4 regions of the Massilia sp. P2_C2 genome follow, and region 4 is predicted to be linked to each of the others. Evidence: predicted binding sites of a transcription regulator. Region 4 holds the regulator's gene; each other region holds the start of a gene.

Region 1 (8,730 bases), on a different contig from region 4:
GCACCGCCGGCGTGCCCATGTTCGACGGCGGCATGCTGGCGCGGCGCGGGATCGTCGTCGTCACCATCAACTACCGCCTCGGCATCTTCGGTTTCTTTTCCCACCCCGAGCTGACGGCGGAGTCGCCGGACAAGGCATCGGGGAATCAGGCCTTCGCCGACCAGATCGCGGCGCTGCGCTGGGTGAAGGACAATATCGCGGCCTTCGGTGGCGATCCGGGCCGCGTCACCATCATGGGCGAATCCGCAGGCGCCGAATCCGTCGCGGCCCTCGTCGCGTCGCCGTTGGCGCAGGGCCTGTTCCAGCGCGCGATCTCACAAAGCGGCATGGCCACGCCGCTCGGCGCGGCCGAAACCGCGCTGTTCGACCGCCATGCCGCGGAACGCGAAGGGATGGCGTTCGCGAAGGCCGTGGGCGCGGCGCACCTGGCGGACCTGCGCAAGCTGCCGGTCGACGCGCTGCAGAAGCAGCCGTGGGAACAGCATCCCATCGTCGACGGTCATGTGCTGCGCGACGAATTGACGGCGACGTACCGCAATCATCGACAGAACGACGTGCCGCTGCTCGCGGGCTGGAACGCGGAAGAGGGCAAGGACCTGGCCCCGGAAATCATCGGCACGGACAAGTTCACGGCCGCCAGTCATACGGCGCTCGTGACGAAGCTGCTGGGCCATGCGCCGTCCGCCACGCTGCTGGCCGCGTACCCGGGCGCGACGGATGGCGAGGCCAGGTCGTCCATCGACCGTCTCACGAACGACTGGTGGGGCTGGCGTACGTGGTACTGGGCCAGCCTGCATGCGCGGTATGGCCGCGGGCCATCGTACGTCTATTATTTCGCGCACCGGCCGACCGAGCCCCTGACGCCATGCGGCTACGGCTGCGGCGCGGGGCATGGCGCCGAGATCCAGTACGTGTTCGACCATCTCGGCCAGGACGCCCGGCCGTGGTCCGCGTATGACCGGCAACTGGCCAACCGGCTGGCCGACACCTGGGCCAATTTCGCGCGCACGGGCGATCCGAACGGAAAAGGTCTGCCGGCCTGGCCTGCGTTCGACGGGACGGATGCGTCCATCATGCGCATCGGCGATGCGGCCGACCTGGAAGCGCGCGGCAAGCTGCCGGACTTTTCGTTGTTCGGGTTGCCACCGAAACGGTCTCGATAGGCGTAAGCTGAGCCCGGCAGCGATCGTAACGCTGCGGAGGAGCGGCCATGTCGCTTGCTGACGCGAAGTTCGGCGGATCCATTCCGCAACTCTACGAGCACTATCTCGTCCCGCTGATTTTCCAGCCTTATGCGGACGACCTCGCGGCACGCGTGGCCCGCCGCGGTCCGGCGCGCGTGCTGGAGGTTGCGGCCGGCACGGGCGTCGTCACGCGCGCGCTGGTGCGGCTGTTGCCGGCGCCGGCCGAGATCGTTGCGACCGACCTCAATCAGGCCATGCTCGACCAGGCTGCCGCCACGGGCACCGCGCGGCCTGTCCGGTGGCAACAGGCCGATGCCATGCACCTGCCATTTCCCGACGGGGCGTTCGATACCGTCGTCTGCCAGTTCGGCGCCATGTTCTTCCCGGACCGGGCGCACGCCTACGCGGAGGCCAGGCGCGTGCTTGCCGCGGGAGGAATGTTCATGTTCAACGTCTGGGACCGGATCGAGGACAATGAATTCGCGGCGGTCGTCACCGACACGCTTGCACAAGCGTTTCCCGCCGACCCGCCCCGGTTCCTGGCACGCACCCCGCACGGCTACCACGACGTGGCCGTCATCCGGGACGACCTCGCGCGCGGCGGATTCACGGTGGCGCCCACGTGCACGACGCTGGCCGCCCGCAGCCGGGCCGGTACGCCCGACGAGGTCGCCATCGCCTATTGCCAGGGCACGCCGTTGCGCAACGAGATCGAGGCGCGGGGAACGCCAGGCCTGGCGGCAGCCACCGCGCTTGCGGCGGCAGCCATCCGACGGCGGTTCGGCGATGGGCCGGTGGAAGGGAAGATCCAGGCCCATGTGATCGCCGTCGCGCGCTGATGCGCTAGCGCGTTCTACGCCGGCTGGCGAGGCCGCGCACGATGCCCACCAGTTTGTCGATCTCGTCGAACGTGTTGTAGAAGGCCAGCGACGGGCGCACGGTCGTTTCCACACCAAAGCGGCGCAGGATCGGCTGGGCGCAATGGTGACCCGTGCGGACCGCGATGCCCTGGTCGTTGAGCGCTGCGCCGACTTCCGCGGTACTGTAGCCGGCCAGCACGAACGACATCACGCTGGTCTTGTCGGCAGCCGTGCCGATCAGGCGCAGGCCCGGAATCGTCGCCAGCTCGCGCATGCCATGGACCAGCAGCTCGTGTTCGTAGCGCGCGATGTTCTCGATGCCCAGCCGGCTGACGTAATCGAGTGCCGCACCGAGGCCGACCGCGTCGGCGATGTTGCCGGTGCCCGCTTCGAACTTGTTGGGGATAGGCTGGAACACGGTCTTCTCGAACGTGACGTCGGCGATCATGTTGCCGCCGCCCTGCCATGGCGGCATGTCTTCCAGTACGTCGCGCTTGGCCCAGACGACGCCGATGCCGGTCGGGCCAAACACCTTGTGGCCCGAGAACACGAAGAAGTCGGCGCCCAGCTCCTGCACATCGATGCGCATGTGCGAGATCGACTGCGCGCCGTCCACCAGCACGCGGACACCGGCGCGTTTCGCCAGTGCGATGATCTCGCGGACCGGCGTGACGGTACCCAGCGCATTCGATACCTGGGTCACCGCAACCAGCCTGGTGCGGTCGTTCAGCAGCTTGCCGTATTCGTCCAGCAGGACCTGGCCGGTGTCGTCCACCGGGATCACGCGCAGCCGCGCACCCGTGGCCGCGGCCAGCTGCTGCCAGGGCACGATGTTCGCGTGATGCTCGAGATGCGACACGATGATCTCGTCGCCTGCGTGGATGTGCTGCGCACCCCAGCTCTTGGCCACCAGGTTGATGGCTTCGGTGGTGCCGCGCACGAAGATCACTTCCTCGACCGCGGGTGCGTTGATGAAGCGGCGGACCGCTTCGCGCGCGCCCTCGTAGGCATCGGTTGCGCGTGCCGCCAGCTCGTGCGCGGCGCGGTGGATGTTCGAGTTCTCGTGCGCATAGAAGTGCGCGATGCGGTCGATGACGACCTGCGGCTTGTGGGTCGTGGCGGCGTTATCGAGCCACACCAGCGGATGACCGTTGACCCGTTCCTGCAGGATGGGAAAGTCGCGCCGGACCGCGTGGACATCGAACGCCGGATGGCGGCCGGTGCCGGCCAGCGGCACGCGGCCGTAGGGATCGGCCTTGGCCGGCGTGACGTAGCCGCTGGGCAGCACCACCGCGTCGACAAAATAATATTGCGGCGTACCCGAGGCAGGCAGGGGCGCAGCCGCCGGAGGTGCCGGTTGCAGGCGCGGGACGGCCGGCGCAACCAGTTCGTCCAGGCGATCGCTGCCCGTCGCGGCGGGGTGAAGGCTGCCGCGCTCGAGGAAGTAATAGGACGAGGCCGCGCTGCCGGCGTCGCGCGCGGGGGCGGGCGCCGGCGCGTGCACGGGCTCGACGCCGAGCAGCGCACTGCCCAGGCGCGGTTCGTAGGCCGGTACGGTGCTATACAGTTTATCCGGCACGCCATTTCCCGCGGGGGCGACCGGGAGCAGCGCCGGGGCGCGGTTGCCCAGGGACAGGACAGGCCCCGGTGAAGCCGGCAGCAAATTGGTGCCGGGCACCTGGCCCTGTGGAATCGGGGTGCCGGGCACGCCGGGGCCGAGTCCTGCCGGGCTGGCCAGCGGCGAGCCCGCCGGGGCGACATTGACCGGCGCCTGCACGCCGGCGGGCGCCGAGGGCAGGGCGCCGAACATGGCGTTGGCCATTTGTGCCAGCAATGCCGTATCGAACGGTGCCCCCGACGGCGCCGCGTCCGCCGGCGGCGCAGGAGGGGAGGAAGACAGGCTCATTGCACGCCCTGTTATTTATAGGTGTCGGGATAGTCGTGGTACTTGCCGATTTCGACATCGTCAAGCACCGCCAGCGCGTCGGTGGTCAGCACTGCCAGCGAGCAGTACAGCGAAATCAGGTAGGACGAGATCGCATGGTTGTTGATGCCCATGAAGCGCACCGACAGGCCCGGGCTTTGTTCGCCCGGCAGTCCCGGCTGGAACAGGCCGACCACGCCCTGGCGCTTCTCGCCCACGCGCAGCAGCAGGATCTTGCTCTTGCCGTCGGCGACAGGCACCTTGTCCGACGGGATCAACGGAATCCCGCGCCATGTGATGAATTGCGAACCGAACAGGCTGATGGTCGGCGGCGGCGTGCCGCGGCGCGTGGCTTCGCGGCCGAAGGCGGCAATGGCCAGCGGATGCGTCAGGAAGAATGCGGGCTCTTTCCAGACCTTGGTGAGCAGCTCGTCCAGGTCGTCCGGGGTCGGTGCGCCCGTCAGCGGGAAGATCCGCTGCGATTCGGCGACCTGTGCCAGCAGGCCATAGTCGGGATTGTTGATCAGTTCGCTTTCCTGGTTTTCCTTGATCGTCTCGATCGTCAGGCGCAATTGTTCCTTGATCTGGTCATGCGGGCTGCTGTACAGGTCGGACACACGGGTGTGCACGTCCAGTACGGTGGAAACGGCATTGAGGAAGTATTCGCGCGGATTCTCTTCATAGTCGACATAGGTGCGCGGCAGCTGGTTTTCGCTCTCGCGCGCCGTGCAGGTGACGCGAATGGCTTCCGGGTTCTTGACCTTGTTGAGACGGTAGATACCCGCTTCCACCGGCACCCATTGCAGTAGATGGGTAAGCCAGCGGGGGCTGATGGTCTCGAGTTGGGGAACGGTCTTGGTTGCATTGGCTAACTGCCGTGCTGCGCTATCGCCGAGGGCGGTGGTACCGCCTATGGTTGCCGACATCTTGACTCCGGAAAAAGTGAGGGGAAGAGCGTGTAAATATTTCTGCGCGGCAGTGTGGCCGATCGCAATACAGGGTTCAACCGGCTATCGCCATCAAAATGGGGATTTCCCCATGACTGACCAGCACGGATGGGGTCAATCCGAACGCCTGCGACAGTTTGGCCACCGTCACGAGGGACGGCGTCACGGTGCCGCGTTCGATTTCACCGATGAATGACCGGTTCAGGTCGGAATGCTCCGCCAGCTCTTCCTGCGACCAGCCGCGCGCCACGCGCAAGCGGCGCACGCCAAGGCCGAAACTGCGGACCAGCGTCGTGCCCGATTCACTCATGCGGTTCCGCCCAGCAGGCCCTTGAGTTCCCCGACGACGGCCGCCGGCGTTTCGCGCGACGGGAATTCGATGCCGCGGATATCGCCGGGCGGGCGCTGGGTGTCGCGCCAGTGATGCCGTATCTGCCGCAGGTCACCCGTAATCGTATCGACGTCGAAATCCGGCATCAGTCCTGTACCCAGGGCAGGCCGTGCGTGCGCCAGCCGTTCAGGCGGCCGCGTTGGTGGTTTTCGTCGAGGTCGCCCTCGAAACCTTCCAGCACGTTGAACACGAGCGACGCACCGGCCTTGGCAGCAGCCTCCGCCGCCAGCGCCGAGCGTTTGCCGCTGCGGCACAACAAGAGGGCGACCTTGTCCCTGCCGCCGAGTTTGGCTTCGAGCTCACGTACGAAGCGCGGGTTGCGCGTGAGTGTCGTCCCGGTCGCCCAGGGCACATGCACGCTACCCGGCACGTAGCCGACGAACACGCGCTCCTCATTGCTGCGCACGTCCACCAGTACGGCTTGCCCGCTCGACACCAGGGCCCATGCGGCAGGCGGACTGATCCCGCCCGGGTAAGGCAGGCCGTTCGCAATCGCTTCCGCGCGGGCGCGCTCCAGGACGGGGGGCAGGGCGATTTCCAGCAGATCGGTTGGCATGACACTTCTCTCCAGCACATGGTGATCGGATGCCGCGGCAGCGGCACGGATGGGCCTAATATACGTGGAGCACTTTCGACATTAAACGAATATAAATGCACATACGTATGCGGAAACCGTTTATGGTTCGGCACGATGGGCTCGGAGTCGAATGATGGGAACGGAAACGACAACGCCACCTGCATGGGGTGGCGTTTGGTGTGCCGGAATTCTTTGTTTCTCTTTACAGGCTCGTCTTGCGGCTGCGCCGGGACGCCAACAGTCCTGCGCCGCCGGCAATCATCAGTAGCCATGTCGCCGGCAGCGGCACGCCGGTCGGCGGCGGATTTTGCTCGACGGCAGTGCTTTGCACGCCGACGGTGAAGCCATTCCAGTACTCGTTGGTCAGGCTGCGCCAGGTCAGCGTATCGAATGCGCCAGTGAAGCGGATGGTGCCGTGCGGCTCGCCGCTGCCGATCAGCCGGTATTCTGTATTGCCGCCGCCGAGATCGACCACCTCCTTGGTCACGCTCCCGCAGCCCCAGTAGCCACAGCTGTTGTTGCCGGGTGCGGCGGCTCCGAGGCCGGCGCCGTAACTGAGGATATCGAAGTCCTGGTTCAGGAAGGCATAGCCGTTACCGTTCAGGCTGACAAAAGCGAAGACCGGATTGACGACTGTCTGCGAGAACGTCAGCGTCTGGTCGCCGGCGTACTGCAAGGCGATGATATCGGTCCCGGTAGGCACGTTGTCGACCTGGGGGCTGGTGTAAGGCGAGTCCGTCACGGGAGTACGTGGCGTGTAGTAGTCGATGCCGCCACTGGGCTGATAAAAGCCAACGCCCGCGGCATTGGTGTACGTGACGTTGACGGTCTGGGTCAGGGTGGTAATGGTGCCGTTGCCGATGAACCCGGTTCCGGGGTCGGCGTCGGTGCCGGTCCAGTCGGTCCAGTAGACCGGATTGGCGCTGGCAGCGCCGCCGGCAAGCATCAGGGTCAATGCAGGGATGGCGCGAAACAATGTTGCGGCAAGACTTTGCGTAGCCATGGAATCCTCCCAGGATGTGCGCAACGGCCAAAGTGACAGTTGGTGTAAATCTTAAAGCAATCATTATTCCAAATAGATAAGCAATTGATTTTTAAGGATGTGCTCGGGCGCGTGTAACCCGGGTGTCAATTTTTTCGACAGATGTGCGGATGTGAAAATGCTGCGCTAAGATTCTCATCCTTGCCACCCTTGATCGGATACCCCGCCGCATGAAAACCTTCGCACCATTCCGCCGCTACCTGCTGGCCGCCGCCATGCTTGGACTGGGTACCATTGGCGCCATCGCGCCAGCCTGCGCCGCCGCGCCCATGCTCAAGACCCAGGCCCCCGGCTATTACCGTTTCATGCTGGGCGACTTCGAAATCACAGCCTTGAGCGATGGCACCATCGCCCTGCCGGTCGACAAGGCGCTGGACACGCAGCCGGAACGGGTCCAGGCGGCGCTCAAGGAGCAGCACATCAACCTTCCGGCGGAGACCTCGGTCAACGCCTWCCTGATCAACACGGGCAGCAGGCTGGTGCTGGTCGATGCCGGCGCCGGCACGCTGTGGGGCCCGAACGCCGGCAAGCTGCTGGCGAGCCTGAAGGCCGCCGGCTACACGCCGGAGCAGGTGGACGAGGTCTATATCACCCACCTGCACACCGACCACATCGGGGGCGCGGTGGCGAATGGGGCGCCGGTCTACGCCAACGCGATCGTGCGCGCCGACCAGCGCGAGGTGGACTTCTGGTTGAGCAAGGTCAAGTTCCAGGGCGCCGTCGCCAGCATGGAGCCGCTGCTCAACGCCCAGCGCTTCAAGGCCTTCTCCGGCGACACCGATCTGGTCCCGGGCGTGCGCGCCGTCGCCACCTATGGCCACACGGAAGGCCATACCATCTACCTGGTGGAAAGCCAGGGGCAAAAGCTTTATCTCATCGGAGACCTGATCCATGTGGGAGCGGTGCAATTTCCCGATCCCACCGTGACGATCGGCTCCGACACCGACCGCAAGCTGGCGCGCGAGCAACGCATGAGTACCTTTTCCAGGGCCGCCCGGGAAGGCGCGATGATCGGTGCGGCCCACTTGTCCTTCCCAGGCGTCGGCTACGTCAAACCGGCTGGCCAGGGCTACCAATGGATTCCCCTTAATTACTCGGCACTAAACAAGTAAGCCCGGGGCCCACTGTCCTTCCCTCAACACTTCATGGAGAAAGTATGATCAGGTTCATTGCTGCCATGTGCGCCGGCCTGGCGCTCATTTCCCCGCTTGCCCATGCGGACGACGTCGCGCCTGCCGCGTCCACCGCGCCTTCCGCTGCCACCGTGCGGGTGGAGCGCATCAGCATCGACAGCCCGGCCCTGGCGGGCAACCCGGAAGGCAACAGTGCGCGCCGCGACGTCATCGTGGTGCTGCCCCCGAGCTATGCAAGTTCGCCTGCACGCCGCTATCCGGTCGTCTATGCCCTGCACGGCTACGGAATCACGCCGGAAAAGTGGTTTGCCATGGACAAGCAAGACCAGATTGCCGCCAGGGCGTTCCGAAGCGGCGTGCGCGAGATGATCRTGGTCTTCCCCGACACGTACACGCGCCACCATGGCAGTATGTACTCCACCTCGGCTACCACCGGCGACTGGGAAGCCTTCATCACGCGCGACCTGGTCGGGTACATCGACGCGCACTACCGCACCATCGCACACCGCGCCAGCCGCGGCCTGATGGGCCACTCGATGGGAGGCTACGGAACGGTCCGGCTCGGCATGAAGTATCCGGGCACTTATTCCAGCCTGTATGCGATGAGCGCATGCTGTCTTGCCGCCCGGGAGATCACGCCCGAGCAGGGACGGCAGGTCGAGACGGTCAAGA
Region 2 (4,638 bases), on a different contig from region 4:
GCAAGCGGAACGTGAACCGAAACCTCAGGAATTCGAATTCGAGTCGATGAACCTGCAGGTCGGCGTTCGCCTCCAGTTCATCACGCACCGGCGCCTGAAACCCGTGCAGCACTTTTCCACGCTGATCGGCTGGGTGAAGGACGAGTACATGATCGTCAAGATCCCAACGGATAACGGCGCGCCGATCCCGCTGGTGGAAGGCGAGCGCCTGACCATGCGCGTGTTCTCGGGCATTCACGTGTGCTCGTTCGCATGCACGGTCGAGCGGGTCTTCGGCCGGCCGCTGCTGTATGCCCATATCTCGTTCCCGGACTCGATCCAGGGCACGAGCCTGCGCACGGCGATGCGGGTCAAGGTCGACATTCCCGCCCGCATCATCCCGGCCAGCGGTGCCGTGCCGGCCGTGGAGTGTCTCGTGACCAACCTGAGCGTGAACGGCGCACGCATCGCATCACAGAAGAGTCTTCCGCAGGATGAGGACGAATTCGACCTGGAATTCATCCTGCAGGCACCGCCCAACAACCAGGAGGTCCGGGTCCGCGCGCGTGCGGTTGTGCGCAACATCAGCGCGCTGTCCAGCGGAGCGGAACAGGCCGAGGGCTATGCTTACGGTGTGCAGTTCACGAGTCTGAATCCGGCGCACTACACGTTGTTGCAGAACATGACGTATGAGGCGTTGCTGGCGGATCGGCAGAAGATCGTGTAGCAGCTCAGAAAAAACCGAGCTCCCACAGGCGCGGCCAGCGCAGGCCGCGGTTCACGGCGGCGTTTGGCGTACCGTCATTGATCAAATCCGTAACGTCGGGGTACACGCCCTCGGCCAGGCTGACCAGTGCGACCAGAAGGACCAGTACGTTGGCGAACCGCATTGCCACCCCGGCCGTGGGCCGCGGCCGCTCTGCGGGGGCGCTCATGCGTACCCAGGCAATGGCAAATCCCAGGTACAAGGCGATTGCCAGTTGGCTTTGCGGCATCGCGATCAGGCCCGACACCAGACCGTCGACGAGCACTGCGGCGCCACTGACCAGCAATGCCGGCAACACCATCCCGCCGCTCTCGATGGATGCCACGCCTGCCCGTGAACGCACCAGCGCACGCATGCCTTGAAACAGCGCGAAGCAGAGCAACAGCAGCGCCGGCAGCCCCCACTCGGCCGCAATCTGCAGTCCCCAGTCGTGCGGATGTGCCGCCCAGCGGAAACGGAGGGCATCGTGGGCGAAATGCATGGGGCCGACACCGAACCAGGGATGCTGGCGGATCAGTTCAAGCGCGTTCCCCCATATATAAAATCGCATGCTCGAAGGATCGCTCTTGCTGCGTTCGAGGGCAAATTCGAAGGCGCCGAAGACGGCATGTCCGGCAAGCACCGGTACGATGACGAGAAAGACGACATACATGGCGATACCGGTTGCGAAAGTCAACGCAAATACCTTCAGGTAAGCGGCTGCGGAACGCCGCATGACGATCGCGGCGAGCATCGCGCCGGCCGCAAGCCCCGTCAGGCTGCCACGGCCCGTGGTGGCGAATATGCTCAACCACCAGAGTGAGATCAGTGTGAACCACAGGTAACGCAGGCGGGAAACCGGTGACGTGAGGCAGTAAAGAAGAACGAGCAGAGGGAGTAACACCGTCTGCGTATGGTTGAAAAAGCGGATATGGCTGAAGCCGGGCGCAAAGTCCATCGGTTCGAGATTGGTGTCCAGCGCAAAGGACGCACAGTAGTTGACGATGATCCGGACCGCGTGCAGCGTGGCCGCGCAACCGAGCGCCTGCAGCGCAATCCGCATCAGCCGGATGCCGCCGCGTTGGATCTGGTCGGCAATCGCCAGTGCGCTGGCCAGCAACAGCACGAACATCGCCACCTCGACCCCGGCGTAGGCGGGCGAATGGGCCATCGTGGCCGAAGCGGTGCCATACGCGAAAAACAGGGCCAGCGCGCGGCCGCCCCTGGAGGCGCCGAGGAATGTCATCAGCCCACGGGATCTGGCGAGAACGAGGACGAATCCCGCGAGCAGCAGGAACGCTATTTCATGGATACGCTGTTCATCGTGTCCATTCCTGCTCAAGAAATTGATTCCCAAAACAACGATCAAAGACAGCGGCCAAGCGACCGCTGCGATCCGCTTCCAGGTGGGATGGTCGTCAAGCTTGGCGGTTACAGTCGTCGTTGTCATGGTCGAAGAAAATGAAAAATGCCGCTCAGCTTACACTGAGCGGCATTTACAGGGATCGTCAGCAGACGATGTCCGATTAGCTCTGGCCGACGCAGACGCCCGCGGTGCCGATCAGCTTCTGCTTGACGGTCGCTGCGCAGGTCCAGCCGCCGTCGGTATTGCGGGTCAGGACGATCTTTTCTGTTGCGACGCTCGACGGGCCGCCGACGATCGTGCACGTCAGGGTGGTGCCGTCCACGTCGAACTTCGAGCAGTTGGCGGTTGCGGTGGCCGACAGGCCGACGTCTTCCGGCTTGGACGGCGTCGCGCCTTCGTTCAGTTTGACTTCGAAGCCGGTCTTGCCTGCCGAAACTTCACCCAGTGCAGCGGCGAACTTCGACTTGGCGACGTAGTCCTGGTATGCCGGGATCGCCACGGCGGCCAGGATACCGATGATCGCGACAACGATCATCAGTTCGATCAGGGTGAAGCCGGCTTGGGCTTTCTTGACGATTTTCGGTGCTTTCATGATGTTTCTCCAGGTAGGTACTGCAAAAATTAAAGGGGTACTTCGTATCTGGTACTGCTTGCTTCTGCCCTTTACACTATGCAATCGGCGTGCCAGGACGTTTCCGTACGGAATCGTTAGTACGGCGACATCGAATTGTGGGTTTTCGTGTGTTTTTTGCCTTGCTGCATGACAATTTTTGTCACCCTGGCATGGCGAAAATTGTCAGCACGACGGATTCTGTTGAGTTGCGACAAAAATTGTCAGCCTGTCGTGCCAGCGCAGACGAAAAAAAACGGGACGCTGCGTGCAGCGTCCCGTTTCATTGGATGCGAATCCGCAGGATTACAGCATCGCCTTCAGCAGACGGGCCATTTCCGACGGGTTCTTGGTGACCTTGATACCGCAGGCTTCCATGATTTCCAGCTTGGCTTGTGCCGTGTCGGCACCGCCCGAGATCAGCGCACCGGCGTGGCCCATGCGCTTGCCCGGCGGCGCGGTGACGCCGGCGATGAAGCCGACGACCGGCTTCTTCATGTTGTCCTTGATCCAGTAAGCGGCGTTGGCCTCGTCCGGGCCGCCGATCTCACCGATCATGATGACGGCGTCCGTGTCCGGATCGTCGTTGAACATCTTCATCACGTCGATGTGCTTCAGACCGTTGATCGGGTCGCCACCGATGCCGACTGCCGACGACTGGCCCAGGCCCAGCGCGGTCAGCTGACCGACGGCTTCGTACGTCAGCGTGCCAGAACGGGACACGACGCCGATGCGGCCTTTCTTGTGGATGTGGCCCGGCATGATGCCGATCTTGATTTCGTCCGGGGTGATCAGACCCGGGCAGTTCGGACCCAGCAGCAGGGTCTTCGAACCGGCCTTGGCCATGCGGTCCTTGACTTCCATCATGTCACGGACGGGGATGCCTTCGGTGATGCAGATGGCCAGGTCCAGCTCGGCTTCCACGGCTTCCCAGATGGCGGCGGCGGCGCCTGCGGGCGGGACGTAGATGACCGACACGGTTGCGCCGGTTTCCTGCTTGGCTTCCTTGACGCTCGCGAAGATGGGGATACCCTCGAAGTCCTCACCGGCTTTCTTCGGGTTCACGCCTGCGACGAAGGCTTCGCGGCCGTTCGCGTAGTCGCGGCACATGCGGGTGTGGAATTGGCCGGTCTTGCCGGTGATACCTTGGGTGATGACTTTGGTGTCTTTGTTAATCAGAATCGACATTTTATTTCCTTCGCGAATTAAGCTTGGCCAGCTGCAGCAGCAACGACCTGCTTCGCTGCGTCTTCCATGGTGTCGGCCGAGATGATCGGCAGGCCGGAGTCGGCCAGCATTTTCTTGCCCAGGTCTTCGTTGGTGCCCTTCATGCGCACGACCAGCGGCACTTGCAGCGACACGGCCTTCGAAGCGGTGATCACGCCTTCGGCGATCACGTCGCAACGCATGATGCCGCCGAAGATGTTGACCAGGATGGCTTTCAGGCCCGGGTTCTTCAGCATGATCTTGAAGGCTTCGGTGACCTTCTCGGCCGTTGCGCCGCCGCCCACGTCCAGGAAGTTGGCCGGTTCGCCGCCAAACAGCTTGATGGTGTCCATGGTCGCCATGGCCAGGCCGGCGCCGTTCACGAGGCAGCCGATGTTACCGTCCAGCGAAATGTAAGCCAGGTCGAATTTCGATGCTTCGACTTCGGCCGGATCTTCTTCGTCCAGGTCGCGGTAGGCGACGATTTCCGGATGACGGAACAGGGCGTTCGCGTCGAAGTTGAACTTGGCGTCCAGGGCGACCACTTTACCGTCGCCGGTCAGGATCAGCGGGTTGATTTCAGCCAGCGATGCGTCGGTTTCCCAGTACGCTTTGTACAGGCCTTGCAGGTTCGCGCGCGCAGCGGCGATCGAGCCTTCCGGCACGCCGATCTTGCGCGAGACGTCGTCGGCGTCCGCGTCGGTCAGGCCGATCTTCGGGTCGATCACGACG
Region 3 (3,701 bases), on a different contig from region 4:
ACGCCAGCAACAGGGCGCGGCCGTTCGGCGCGCGCAGTGCCAAACCGCGCCACGCACGCGCCGCCGACTTGGCGGGTGCGTTGGAAGTGGAGTTGACGACTGTATTCATGATGTTCTCCCGATCACACCTTGATCTTGAACGAGGCGGCATAGGCGGCCGGGTTCTTCCCGTCCCACACGGTGCCGTCGATCAGCTTTGTGGAACGCATGGGCGACTTCGGCACCTCGACCTTGGCCATGGCGGCCGCGTCGCGGTACAGGGCGACCTGGTTGACGCTCGAGGCCACCGCCAGGTAGTCGGGGTCGGACTTGAGCAGGCCCCAGCGGCGGTGCTGGGTCATGAACCACATGCCGTCCGACAGGTACGGGAAGTTGACCGTGCCGTCGTTGTAGAACTTCATGTAGTTCGGATCGTCCCAGGTCTTGCCCAGGCCGTTCTGGTAGCGGCCCAGGATGCGCTGGTTGATCACGTCCACCGACGTGTTGACGTAGGATTTGTCGGCGATCGTCTCGGCCATTTTGACCTTGTTGGACATGCTCGCGTCGATCCAGCGGCTGGCTTCCAGCACGGCAGCCACCAGGGCGCGCGCCGTGTTCGGGTATTTCTTGACCCACTCGAGCGAGGTGCCGAGCGTCTTTTCCGGATGGTCCTTCCAGATGTCCTGGGTCGTCGCGGCGGTGATGCCCACGCCGTCGGCGATGGCGCGGTGGTTCCACGGTTCGCCCACGCAGAAGCCGTCCATGTTCCCGACCCGCATGTTCGCCACCATCTGCGGCGGCGGCACGGTGATCACCTTGGCGTCCTTCATCGGGTTAATCCCGTAGCTGGCGAGCCAGTAGTACAGCCACATCGCGTGGGTGCCGGTCGGGAAGGTCTGGGCGAAGCTGTATTCGCGCTTGTCCGTGCTCATCACTTTTGCCAGCGACGGGCCGTCCACCGCGCGGGCGTCGGCCAGTTTCTTCGACAGCGTGATGGCCTGGCCGTTGTGGTTCAGGTTCATCAGCACCGCCATGTCCTTCTTCGGACCGCCGATACCCATCTGCACGCCATAGATCAGGCCATACAGCACGTGGGCGGCATCGAGTTCGCCGTTGACCAGCTTGTCGCGCACGCTGGCCCAGGACGATTCCTTGCTGGGTATGATCTTGATGCCGTATTTCTTGTCGAAGCCGAGCACCGACGCCATCACCACGGAGGCGCAATCGGTCAGCGGAATGAAGCCGACCTTCACTTCGGTTTTCTCGGGTTGGTCGGAACCGGCGGCGAACACCCCGCCGGAGATGAGTCCGGTGAGCGAGGCCGAGGCGCCGGCGGCCAGCAGGCGGCGGCGGGTCGAATTGATTGTATCGGTCATGTTGGTCCTTGTTGACGACAGACGAAAAAAGGGACAGCGTGTTCGGCGGGCGGAGTGGCCAGCTCCGGCGCCCTTGTCGTCAATACTGCAATTGCCGTGCCAAGAATCAATATGTGTTTACATGCCCGCAAAATACCGCGGCCGGCACCAATGTCGTGCCGGCGCACCAACATAAACGGGGGCGCACACCGATTGCGTGCGGCCGCGCGGACGTGCATGCCAGACAACGGCGCACGGATGTCCGTAACCGTGCAGCGTGCGCCGGCGTGGCGCGTTATCCTCGTTCAGACGGTGTCGCCGGTGTGAACTTGTTACCTTGACATCGATCCTACCGTGTGACCGTCATTCCTCAAAGAATGGCAAACTCTGGCAGTTGTGTTTTACGGAGGTATCGAATGCGCGTGGTTTGCTGGAATATTCACTGGGGCTGTGGGAGGGACGGGCGCATCCGCATCCACGCAATCATCGATGTGTTGCGCAAGCTGAATCCCGATGTGATCTGCCTGCAGGAAGTGGCGGCCAACCATCCCGAACTGGAGGGCAGCGCCAGCGCCAGCCAGTTCAAGCAGCTGGCCGGTGCGTTCGGCGGCTATCACATGATCGAGCAGGCGCCGAGCGAAATCTACCGCAACAACCTGCCCCGCCAGTTCGGCAATATCCTGCTGTCCAAATTCCGCATCACCCAGGCGCAGCGCCACATCCTGCCCTGGCCCGTCGATCCGGAACAACCGGCCGGCATGCCGCGCGGGATGATCGAGACCGTGCTGGAAGCGCCGGGCGGCAAGCTGCGCGTGCTGACGACGCATCTGGAGTATTACTCGCCCGTGCAGCGGCGGGCGCAGGTGCGGCGGATCCGCGACCTGCACGAGGAAGCGTGCGCGCGCGCCGCCATCTACCAGCCGGACCCCGCGCTCGAGCCGCCGTGCCAGCTGGGCTTCCGCCCCGGCACGGCCGTCTACTGCGGCGACTTCAACTTCACGCCCGATTCCGAGGATTACCAGGCCCTGCTGGCTCCGGCGCCGGAAGGCACGCTGGGCCTCGTCGACGCCTGGCGCGTGCGCCACGGCGACATCCCGCGCGCCCCGACGGCCGGCCTGCACGGCTTCAAGTGGCCGGACAAGCCCGAGTGCTACGATTATTTCTTCGTCACGGAAGATCTCGCCGCGCGGGTCGACGACATGACCGTGCAGTCCGAGACGTCGGCTTCCGATCACCAGCCGATCGTGCTGGATCTGACCTGAGCCGAGCGGGCGCCGCGGTCCCCCGCCGCGGCACCGTCGGCCCGCTGTTACGCGGCCGGTTCCTCGTCCTGCTCGAGTTCCTCGTCCTGCTGCGCGATCTGGCGCAGCGCCTGCTCGAACACCTCGGGCGGCTGGCCGCCGGAGATCAGGTGGCGCTGGTTGATCACGATGGCCGGCACCGAACGGATGCCGGCGCGCTGCCAGTAGTACTCGAGCTGGCGTACCTCGTCCGCACAGGCGTTCGATTCCAGCACCTGGCGCGCGGCTTCCACGTCGAGACCGACCTCGCCCGCCACGCGTAGCAGCACGTCGTGCGCGCCCGGGTTCTCGCCCTGCGTGAAATACGCCTCGAACAGCTTTTCCTTCAGCGCGCGCTGGCGCCCCTGCCCTTCCGCCCAGTGCAGCAGGCGGTGCGCGTCGAAGGTGTTGTAGATGCGGCCGCGCTTGCCCATGTCGAACGTGAAGCCGAGCGCGGCACCGCGCTCGCGGATCATCTCGCGCGACTGTTCCTGCTGGGCGGGCGTGGCGCCGTATTTCTCGGTGAGGTGTTCGAAGATGTCCTGCCCTTCCGGCACCATCCCGGGATTCAGCTCGAAGGGCTGGAAATGCATGTCGACCGTCACCTCGGCGCCCACCCGCTCCAGCGCCTGCTCGAGGGATTTCAGGCCGATCGCGCACCACGGACACGACACGTCCGACACGAAGTCGATTCTCATCTGTTTACTCACTTTTACACCGCCTTCCTGTTTTGTGTTTGCTGACGCCACATCATGTTTGCAGCGGATGGCATATGGTGACACATCGAACGAAAGGGAGAAGCGCGCCAAACAAAATCGGCAAACCAAAATTCGGGGTCAGAGCCCTTTTGAAAGAAATGTCGCTAAGGTAGCGTGCCAATTAGCGATGGCCGGGCGTACGGGACGGGACCGACGACGAGATACCAGACCACGTCGCCATCTTGGAGGGAAAAGTACTCGGAGGCCATTGCACGGAAATGTGCTCTGACCCCGAATTTAACCCGACTACTTTTTCTTTACCGCCGGCTTGGCGGTCGCGGCTCCCTTGGACTTGCTGCCGATGCGCGATTCTTTGCCGGCCATCAGGT
Region 4 (7,229 bases):
TTCGAAGACCCTGCGGGACGGTGGGTTGTTGTTGTTTGTTACGTCTGGCAAGTTTTTTGCTTTCCCAATTCGGATATACTTTGCCTATGAGTGTAACCGATGAAAAAATAATGCTGACAAGTTTTAACGCGGCCCAGGCCGGCCGGGCGCTGGAACTGGCCCGCGAGGCGCTGGACGTCGAGGGCGAAGCGATCCGCAAGCTGGCCGAGCGCCTCGGCCGCGACGACAGCGTGCCGCGCGCCGTGGCCGTGATGATGGCTTGCAAGGGCCGCGTCGTGGTATCCGGTATCGGCAAGTCGGGCCACATCGGCCGCAAGATCGCGGCGACCTTGGCCTCGACCGGCACCCCCGCGTTGTTCCTGCACCCGGCCGAGGCCGCGCACGGCGACCTGGGCATGGTGACCCCGCAGGACGTATTGATCGCGATCTCGTATTCCGGCGAAAGCAGCGAACTGGCCGTCGTGATCCCGGCCGTCAAGCGCATGGGCGTGCCCGTGATCGCGATGACCGGCAAGCCCGAGTCGCGCCTGGCGACCGTGGCCGACGTGCACCTGGACGTGTCCGTCGAGAAGGAAGCCTGCCCGCTGAACCTGGCGCCCACCGCCAGCACCACCGCGACGCTCGCGCTGGGCGATGCGCTGGCCGTCGCGCTGCTCGAGCTGCGCGGCTTCAAGTCGGACGATTTCGCGCGCTCGCACCCGGGCGGCGCGCTGGGCCGGCGCCTGCTGACCCACGTGCGCGACGTGATGCGCAGCGGCGCCGCGGTGCCGACGGTGAAACCGGGCGCGCTGCTCACGGAAGCCCTGCTGGAAATCTCGCAGAAGGGCATGGGCATGACGGCCATCGTCGACGATGCCGGCCGGCCGGTCGGCGTGTTTACGGATGGCGACCTGCGCCGCCTGATCGAGAAGGTCCAGGATTTCAGCAAGCTCGTGATTCGCGACGTCATGCACCCGAATCCGCGCCGCGTGCACCCGGAACAGCTGGCGGTGGATGCCGTCGCCGTGATGGAAGAATTCCGCATCAACCAGATGCTCGTCACCGACGCCGACGACGTACTGGTCGGCGCCCTGCACATCCACGACCTCACGCGCGCCAAGGTGATCTGATGGTGACTCCGCTGGCACACATGGAGCGCGCAGCGCGCGTAAAAGTCATGATTTTCGACGTCGACGGCGTCCTCACCGACGGCAGCCTGACCTATGGCCCGGACGGCGAAGTCACGAAGACGTTCTACGTGCTGGACGGCCTCGGCATCCAGCTGCTGAACCGCACGGGCGTGCAGACCGCGATCATCAGCGCACGCACGTCGCCGATCGTCATCAAACGCGCGGCCGACCTGGGCATCACCCACGTGTTCCAGGGCCAGCACGACAAGCGCCTCGCGTTCGCCGAGCTGCTGGATAAAACGGGGGTGACGGCCGCGGAGTGCGGCTATATCGGCGACGACGTGATCGACCTGCCGCTGTTTACGCGCGTGGGTTTTGCGGTGACGGTGCCGAGCGGCCATCCGGAAGTGCAGTACCGCGCTCATTACGTGACGAAGAACCCGGGCGGCCGCGGCGCCGTGCGCGAAGTGTGCGACATGGTGATGCGTGCCCAGGGTACCTACGAACAGGCGCTTGCGCCTTACTTCGCCTAGAAGAGAAGACATGGCCTCCGCAAGCTACAAGCGTACCGCGCACCGCTGGCGCCTGCTGGCCCTGATGCTGACCGCCGTGTTCTGCGCGTTCGGCAGCTTCTGGCTCGTGCAGGTGCTGCAGGGCGAAGAGAATGCACCGGGCGCCAGTGCGGGCAACGAGCCGGACTACATCATCGACAACTTCAGCTGGGTGCGCATGTCGGAGACCGGCAAGCCGCGCTACGTGATCTCGGGCGAACGCCTGACGCACCATCCGGCCGACAATACGGCCCTCGTCGACAAGCCCGTCGTGCACAGCCTCACCGTCGAGCACCCGCCCATGACGATGACGGCCGAGCGTGCGCTGGTCAGCCAGAACCAGAACCAGATCGACCTGACCGGCAACGTCGACATCCAGCGCCCCGCCGGCGCGAAGTCGGAGCCGCTGCGGATCCGTACGGAAGCGTTGACGGTGCTGCCGGACGAGGACATCGTCAAGACCGACAAGGCGATCGAGATGCAGCTGGGCGCGTCGTCCGTGACCGGCATCGGCATGCTCGCCAATAACGCCACGCAGCAGGTGCACCTGGGCGGACGCGGCCAGATCATCTATCCGCCGCGCGCCCCGCGCTGACGCGTACCTAACAACAAGGACGAGATCCATGAAAAAACACCTTGCCGTCGCCATCCTGTCGTTCGCCTCGCTCTCCGCCTGGGCCGAGCGCGCCGACTCGCTCAAGCAGGCCGTCATCAACTTCGACACGCTGGACGTGGACGAGGTGAACCAGGTCCGCATCCTGACGGGCAACGTCGTGCTCACGCGCGGCACCCTCACCCTGAAGTCGGACAAGGCCGTGCTGAAGGAATCGCCGGAAGGCTATATGAGCGTCACGCTGACGGCCAACCCGGGCAAGACGGCCAGCTTTCGCCAGAAGCGCGACGGCGGCCCGGACCTGTGGGTCGAGGGCCAGGCCGAGCGCATCGAATACGACGAGCGCACGGAAATCGTGAAACTGTTCTCGAAGGCCATCGTGCGGCAGCTGGAGAACGGCCGCCTGGCGAACGAGGTCGATGGCGCCTACATCGCCTACGACAACCGCACCGAAGTCGCGAACGTGCGCAATGACGTCAGCGGCCAGAGCAAGCCGGGCCAGGGCCGCAACACGCTGATCATCGCGCCGCGCCGCACGACGGCGGCGCCGGCAGCGGGCGGCCCTGCGGCCGCCCTCCCTGCGGCTGCCGGCGCCCCTGCCGCCGCCCCGGCGGGCAAGCAATGACGGAGGCACGCGTGATGGAACAACGCACGATGGAAGCAGGCATGCTGACGGCACCGGCCGCATGCGGCGGCAGCACGCTCGTCGTCAAGGGGCTGCAGAAGAGCTACGGCAAGCGCCTCGTGGTGCGCGACGTGTCGCTGCAGGTCGCGTGCGGCGAAGTGGTCGGGCTGCTGGGGCCGAACGGCGCCGGCAAGACGACGTCGTTCTACATGATCGTGGGCCTGGTGCCGTCGGACGCCGGCAGCATCGACATCAACGGCACCGACATCACGAGCCTGCCGATCCACCGGCGCGCGCTCCTTGGCCTGTCGTACCTGCCGCAGGAAGCGTCGGTGTTCCGCAAGCTGACGGTGGAAGAAAACATCCGCGCCGTGCTGGAACTGCAGCGCGAGAACGGCAAGCCCCTGACCAAGACGCGCATCGCCGAACGCCTCGACGAGCTGCTGACCGAGCTGCAGATCGAGAAGCTGCGCGAGAACCCCGCGCTGTCGCTGTCCGGCGGCGAGCGCCGCCGCGTGGAGATCGCGCGCGCGCTGGCGACCGATCCGCGCTTCGTGCTGCTGGACGAACCGTTCGCCGGCGTGGATCCGATTGCCGTGATCGAGATCCAGCGCATCGTGCGTTTCCTGAAGGAGCGCGGCATCGGTGTGCTGATCACGGACCATAACGTGCGCGAGACGCTGGGCATCTGCGATCGCGCCTACATCATCAACCAGGGCGCGGTGCTGGCCTCCGGCCGTCCCGACGACATCATCGCCAACGAGTCGGTGCGCCGCGTCTACCTGGGCGAACACTTCCGAATGTAGTCATGAAACAGACGCTGCAACTCAAGACTTCACAGCACCTCGCGCTGACGCCGCAGCTCCAGCAGTCGATCCGGCTGCTGCAACTGTCGACACTGGAATTGCACCAGGAAATCGAGCAGGTGCTGGGCGAGAACCCGCTGCTCGAGCGGCTCGACGATCCGCTCGACCGTTCCGTACGCCTGCTGGCCGACGGCGCCATCAACAGCGCACCCGCGTCTTCGCAGGGCGAGGCGCCCGCGTCTTCGCAGAGTTCAGGCGAAGAGGGCGGCGGTGCTGCCACCTCCGAGAACGGCAATGGCGAGAACGGTGGCGACGGCGGCGCAGAGACCGGCGGCGAAGGCGGCGATGCCGACTGGGGCGAATCCGGCCGCAGCGGCAGCGGCAACGGCGGCGAGGACGAGGATGGCCGCCCGCAACTGGAAGCGAGCCCCGTCACGCTGCGCGAGCTCCTGATGGAACAGGCACGCCTGACGTGCTGCGGCGCGCGCGATTGCGCACTCGTGGAACTGGTCGTCGACGCACTGGACGACAATGGCTATCTGGAGGAATCGCTGGACGAGATCCATGCGCGCCTGCCGGAAGAACTCGACATCGAGTTCGAGGAATTGCGCACGGCCTTGGCCCTCGTGCAAAGCATGGACCCGCCCGGCGTGGGCGCGCGCAGCGCGGCCGAGTGCCTGGCCCTGCAGATCCGGCGCATGCCCGGCGTGCCGCTCGTCACGCGGCGCATGGCGCTGACCATCGTCGAAAAATACCTCACGTGGTTCGCGCAGCGCGAGTTCAACAAGCTCAAGAAGGCGCTCGACTGCGACGACGAAGACCTGCGCGAAGCCCAGGCCGTGATCCGCCAGTGCAATCCGCATCCGGGCGCGGCGTTCGCGTCGGACGTGTCGGACTTCGTCGTGCCCGACGTGATCGTGCGCCGCGCCAAGGATGGCTGGAGCGTGCAGCTGAACCCGGAAGTGATGCCGCGCCTGCGCGTGAACAGCCTGTATGCCTCGCTGCTCAAGCAGGGGAAATCGGACACGCAGTTGAACGCACAGTTGCAGGAAGCCAAGTGGCTCATCAAGAACATGCGCCAGCGCTTCGACACAATCTTGCGCGTGGCACAAGCCATCGTGGATCGCCAGCGTAACTTTTTTTCCCACGGCGCAGTCGCGATGCGGCCCCTTGTTTTACGTGAGATAGCTGATACACTAGGTCTACACGAGAGCACAATTTCTCGAGTCACAACTCAGAAATACATGCTGACCCCGCACGGCATGTTTGAGTTGAAGTATTTCTTCGGGAGTCACGTTGCCACCGAGGCGGGAGGCGAAGCTTCTTCGACGGCAATACGGGCCCTCATCGTACAATTGACAGGAGCAGAAGACCCCAAGAATCCTTTATCCGACAGCAAGATCGCGGAGATGCTAGGGGAACAGGGAATGGTTATCGCGCGGCGCACGGTCGCGAAATACCGTGAGGCGCTGAAGATCCCACCCGTCAGTCTCCGCAAATCCTTGTAACACCACACTGCCGCGTTGCGCTGGATGCGCGCACGTCATGGCAGGGTATCTTCAAAGGAGTGTGTATGAATCTCACTATCAGCGGACATCATCTCGATGTAACTCCAGCCATCCGAGAATACGTACAGAACAAGCTCGAACGCATTACCCGCCATTTCGATCAAGTGATCGATTCCCATGTCATCCTCTGCATTGACAATCTCACCGAGAAAGAAAAACGCCAGAAAGCCGAGATCAACCTGAGGCTCGCAGGCAAGATCGTCCATGTCGCCAGCGCTGCGCACGACCTGTATGCCGCCATCGACATGCTGATGGATCGCCTCGATCGCCAGGTCGTCAAGTACAAGCAGATGCTCAAGGATCATGACAACGCGTCCATCAAACGCATGTCCGAAGGAGGAGAGGAAGCTGCCGCCGCGGCGTGATGCCACGCTGACGCAGCACCAGGAAACGAAGGGCGCATCGGCGCCCTTTTCGTATTTTTGGGCCCGCCACGCGCGTTACAATGCGGTCTCATTATTCAAACAACAAGAGACATGACCGACTACGTTCAAACGCGCGTCGCCAACCGCACCGGCATCATCACCCTCGACCGCCCCAAGGCGCTGAACTCGTTGTCGCTGGACATGGTCCGCGTGCTCACGGCAACACTGCTTGCCTGGCGTGACGATGCGGGCATCGACGCCGTCTGCATCGGGAGCACGAGCGCAAAGGCCTTGTGCGCCGGCGGCGACATCCGGTTCTTCCACCAGGCCGGCAGCGCCACGCCGCAGACGGGCAGCCCGCTGCTGGACGATTTCTTCACCGAGGAATACGCCCTCAACCACCTGATCCACTTTTATCCGAAGCCGTACATCGCGCTGATGGATGGCGTCGTGATGGGCGGCGGCATGGGCATTGCGCAGGGCGGGCCTGGCTGCGGCCTGCGCATCGTGACGGAACGCTCGAAGATCGCCATGCCCGAGGTGAACATCGGCCTGTTCCCGGACGTCGGCGGCAGCCACTTCCTGTCGCACGCGCCGGGCCGCGTGGGCCATTACCTCGGCGTGACGGGGGCGACGATCGGCGCGGCAGACGCCATCTACGCGGGCCTGGCCGACGTGTTCGTGCCGGCCGCGCAGCTGGACGCGCTGCAGGCGCTGGTCGGGGCGACGCCGGGCGCTCGACTCCCTGATGCGATCCGCGCGTTCGCGGCGCCGTTTGCTGCCGATGCGGGCGGCGGGGAATTGGCCGCGCAGCGCACAGCCATCGACCGCCATTTCGGCGCCGATTCCGTCGCGGCCGTGATGGCTTCGCTGGAATCCGACGCGAGCCCGTTCGCGCAACAGACGCTGGCCACGATGCGCCAGCGCTCGCCGCTGATGATGTGCGTGACGCGCGAGATGCTCGTGCGCGGAGAGGAGCTCGGCGTGGCCGACTGCCTGCGCATGGAACGGGCGCTCGTGCGTCGCACGTTCGAGCATGGCGAGGTGATCGAAGGCGTGCGCGCGCTCGTGATCGACAAGGACAATGCGCCGCGCTGGACGCCGCCTCTGCTGTCCGACGTCACCCCGGAGATGGTGGCCGCGTTCTTCGCGCCCGTGTGGCCGGGGCACGCGCATCCGCTGCGCGATCTGCGCGACGCAAGCGGCGCATGATCGGGCTGCGGTTCGAATCCGCGCTCGCCGCCGATCAGCCCGCAGTATGGGCGTGGGCAACGTCGGTCGAGGGCATTGCCGACGAGATGGCGCCGCTGCTGCGCATGACCTTCCCGAGGGAGATGAAATGCCTGCCCGGCGGCGCCTTCGTGCCGGGCCAGCGGTTGTGCCGCAGTTGGCCCCTGCTGCTGCGCGTGCTGCCCGTCGACTGGAGCGACCTGCCCCTCGTCGAAATCGAGCCGGGCCGGCGCTTCCTGGAACGTTCTCCGATGCTGTCGATGGCGTATTGGCAGCACGAGCGCACGGTCATGGCGGCGGGGCAGGGGACGGTGGTCGTCGACTGCCTGACGTTCCGGCCGCGGCGCGCTCTGCCGCGCGTG

Evidence for each region. Region 4 encodes sigma-54, which starts transcription at its own class of promoters, with help from an activator protein. Its sites were predicted from a motif close to TGGCANGNAANCTGCTTT; they were not measured.
Region 1: AC1DYX_RS18340 (PEP-CTERM sorting domain-containing protein) is a predicted target of sigma-54. The motif match lies at 6,940-6,957, and genes of this name have one in related genera.
Region 2: AC1DYX_RS00710 (pilin) is a predicted target of sigma-54. The motif match lies at 2,760-2,777, and genes of this name have one in related genera.
Region 3: AC1DYX_RS09800 (CmpA/NrtA family ABC transporter substrate-binding protein) is a predicted target of sigma-54. The motif match lies at 1,440-1,457, and genes of this name have one in related genera.

The regions. Positions count from the first base shown of each region.
Region 1 is NZ_JBFUDR010000160.1:196-8,925, forward strand. It holds partial or broken gene AC1DYX_RS18305 (carboxylesterase/lipase family protein) at 1-1,163, shown strand, start outside; gene AC1DYX_RS18310 (class I SAM-dependent methyltransferase) at 1,211-2,023, shown strand; gene AC1DYX_RS18315 (family 2A encapsulin nanocompartment cargo protein cysteine desulfurase) at 2,028-3,950, opposite strand; gene AC1DYX_RS18320 (family 2A encapsulin nanocompartment shell protein) at 3,962-4,894, opposite strand; gene AC1DYX_RS18325 (helix-turn-helix domain-containing protein) at 4,971-5,225, opposite strand; gene AC1DYX_RS18330 (hypothetical protein) at 5,222-5,392, opposite strand; gene AC1DYX_RS18335 (rhodanese-like domain-containing protein) at 5,392-5,862, opposite strand; gene AC1DYX_RS18340 (PEP-CTERM sorting domain-containing protein) at 6,086-6,886, opposite strand; gene AC1DYX_RS18345 (MBL fold metallo-hydrolase) at 7,096-8,037, shown strand; gene AC1DYX_RS18350 (alpha/beta hydrolase) at 8,082-8,730, shown strand, end outside.
Region 2 is NZ_JBFUDR010000002.1:60,797-65,434, reverse strand. It holds gene AC1DYX_RS00720 (flagellar brake protein) at 1-706, shown strand, start outside; gene AC1DYX_RS00715 (O-antigen ligase family protein) at 711-2,174, opposite strand; gene AC1DYX_RS00710 (pilin) at 2,251-2,682, opposite strand; gene sucD (succinate--CoA ligase subunit alpha) at 3,007-3,888, opposite strand; gene sucC (ADP-forming succinate--CoA ligase subunit beta) at 3,906-4,638, opposite strand, start outside.
Region 3 is NZ_JBFUDR010000059.1:15,825-19,525, forward strand. It holds gene ntrB (nitrate ABC transporter permease) at 1-109, opposite strand, end outside; gene AC1DYX_RS09800 (CmpA/NrtA family ABC transporter substrate-binding protein) at 123-1,355, opposite strand; gene AC1DYX_RS09805 (endonuclease/exonuclease/phosphatase family protein) at 1,751-2,596, shown strand; gene AC1DYX_RS09810 (DsbA family oxidoreductase) at 2,644-3,312, opposite strand; gene plsY (glycerol-3-phosphate 1-O-acyltransferase PlsY) at 3,619-3,701, opposite strand, start outside.
Region 4 is NZ_JBFUDR010000245.1:499-7,727, reverse strand. It holds gene AC1DYX_RS23035 (monovalent cation:proton antiporter family protein) at 1-1, opposite strand, end outside; gene AC1DYX_RS23030 (KpsF/GutQ family sugar-phosphate isomerase) at 87-1,109, shown strand; gene AC1DYX_RS23025 (KdsC family phosphatase) at 1,109-1,642, shown strand; gene lptC (LPS export ABC transporter periplasmic protein LptC) at 1,653-2,255, shown strand; gene lptA (lipopolysaccharide transport periplasmic protein LptA) at 2,284-2,898, shown strand; gene lptB (LPS export ABC transporter ATP-binding protein) at 2,913-3,704, shown strand; gene AC1DYX_RS23005 (RNA polymerase factor sigma-54) at 3,707-5,212, shown strand; gene hpf (ribosome hibernation-promoting factor, HPF/YfiA family) at 5,278-5,637, shown strand; gene AC1DYX_RS22995 (enoyl-CoA hydratase/isomerase family protein) at 5,749-6,849, shown strand; gene AC1DYX_RS22990 (hypothetical protein) at 6,846-7,229, shown strand, end outside.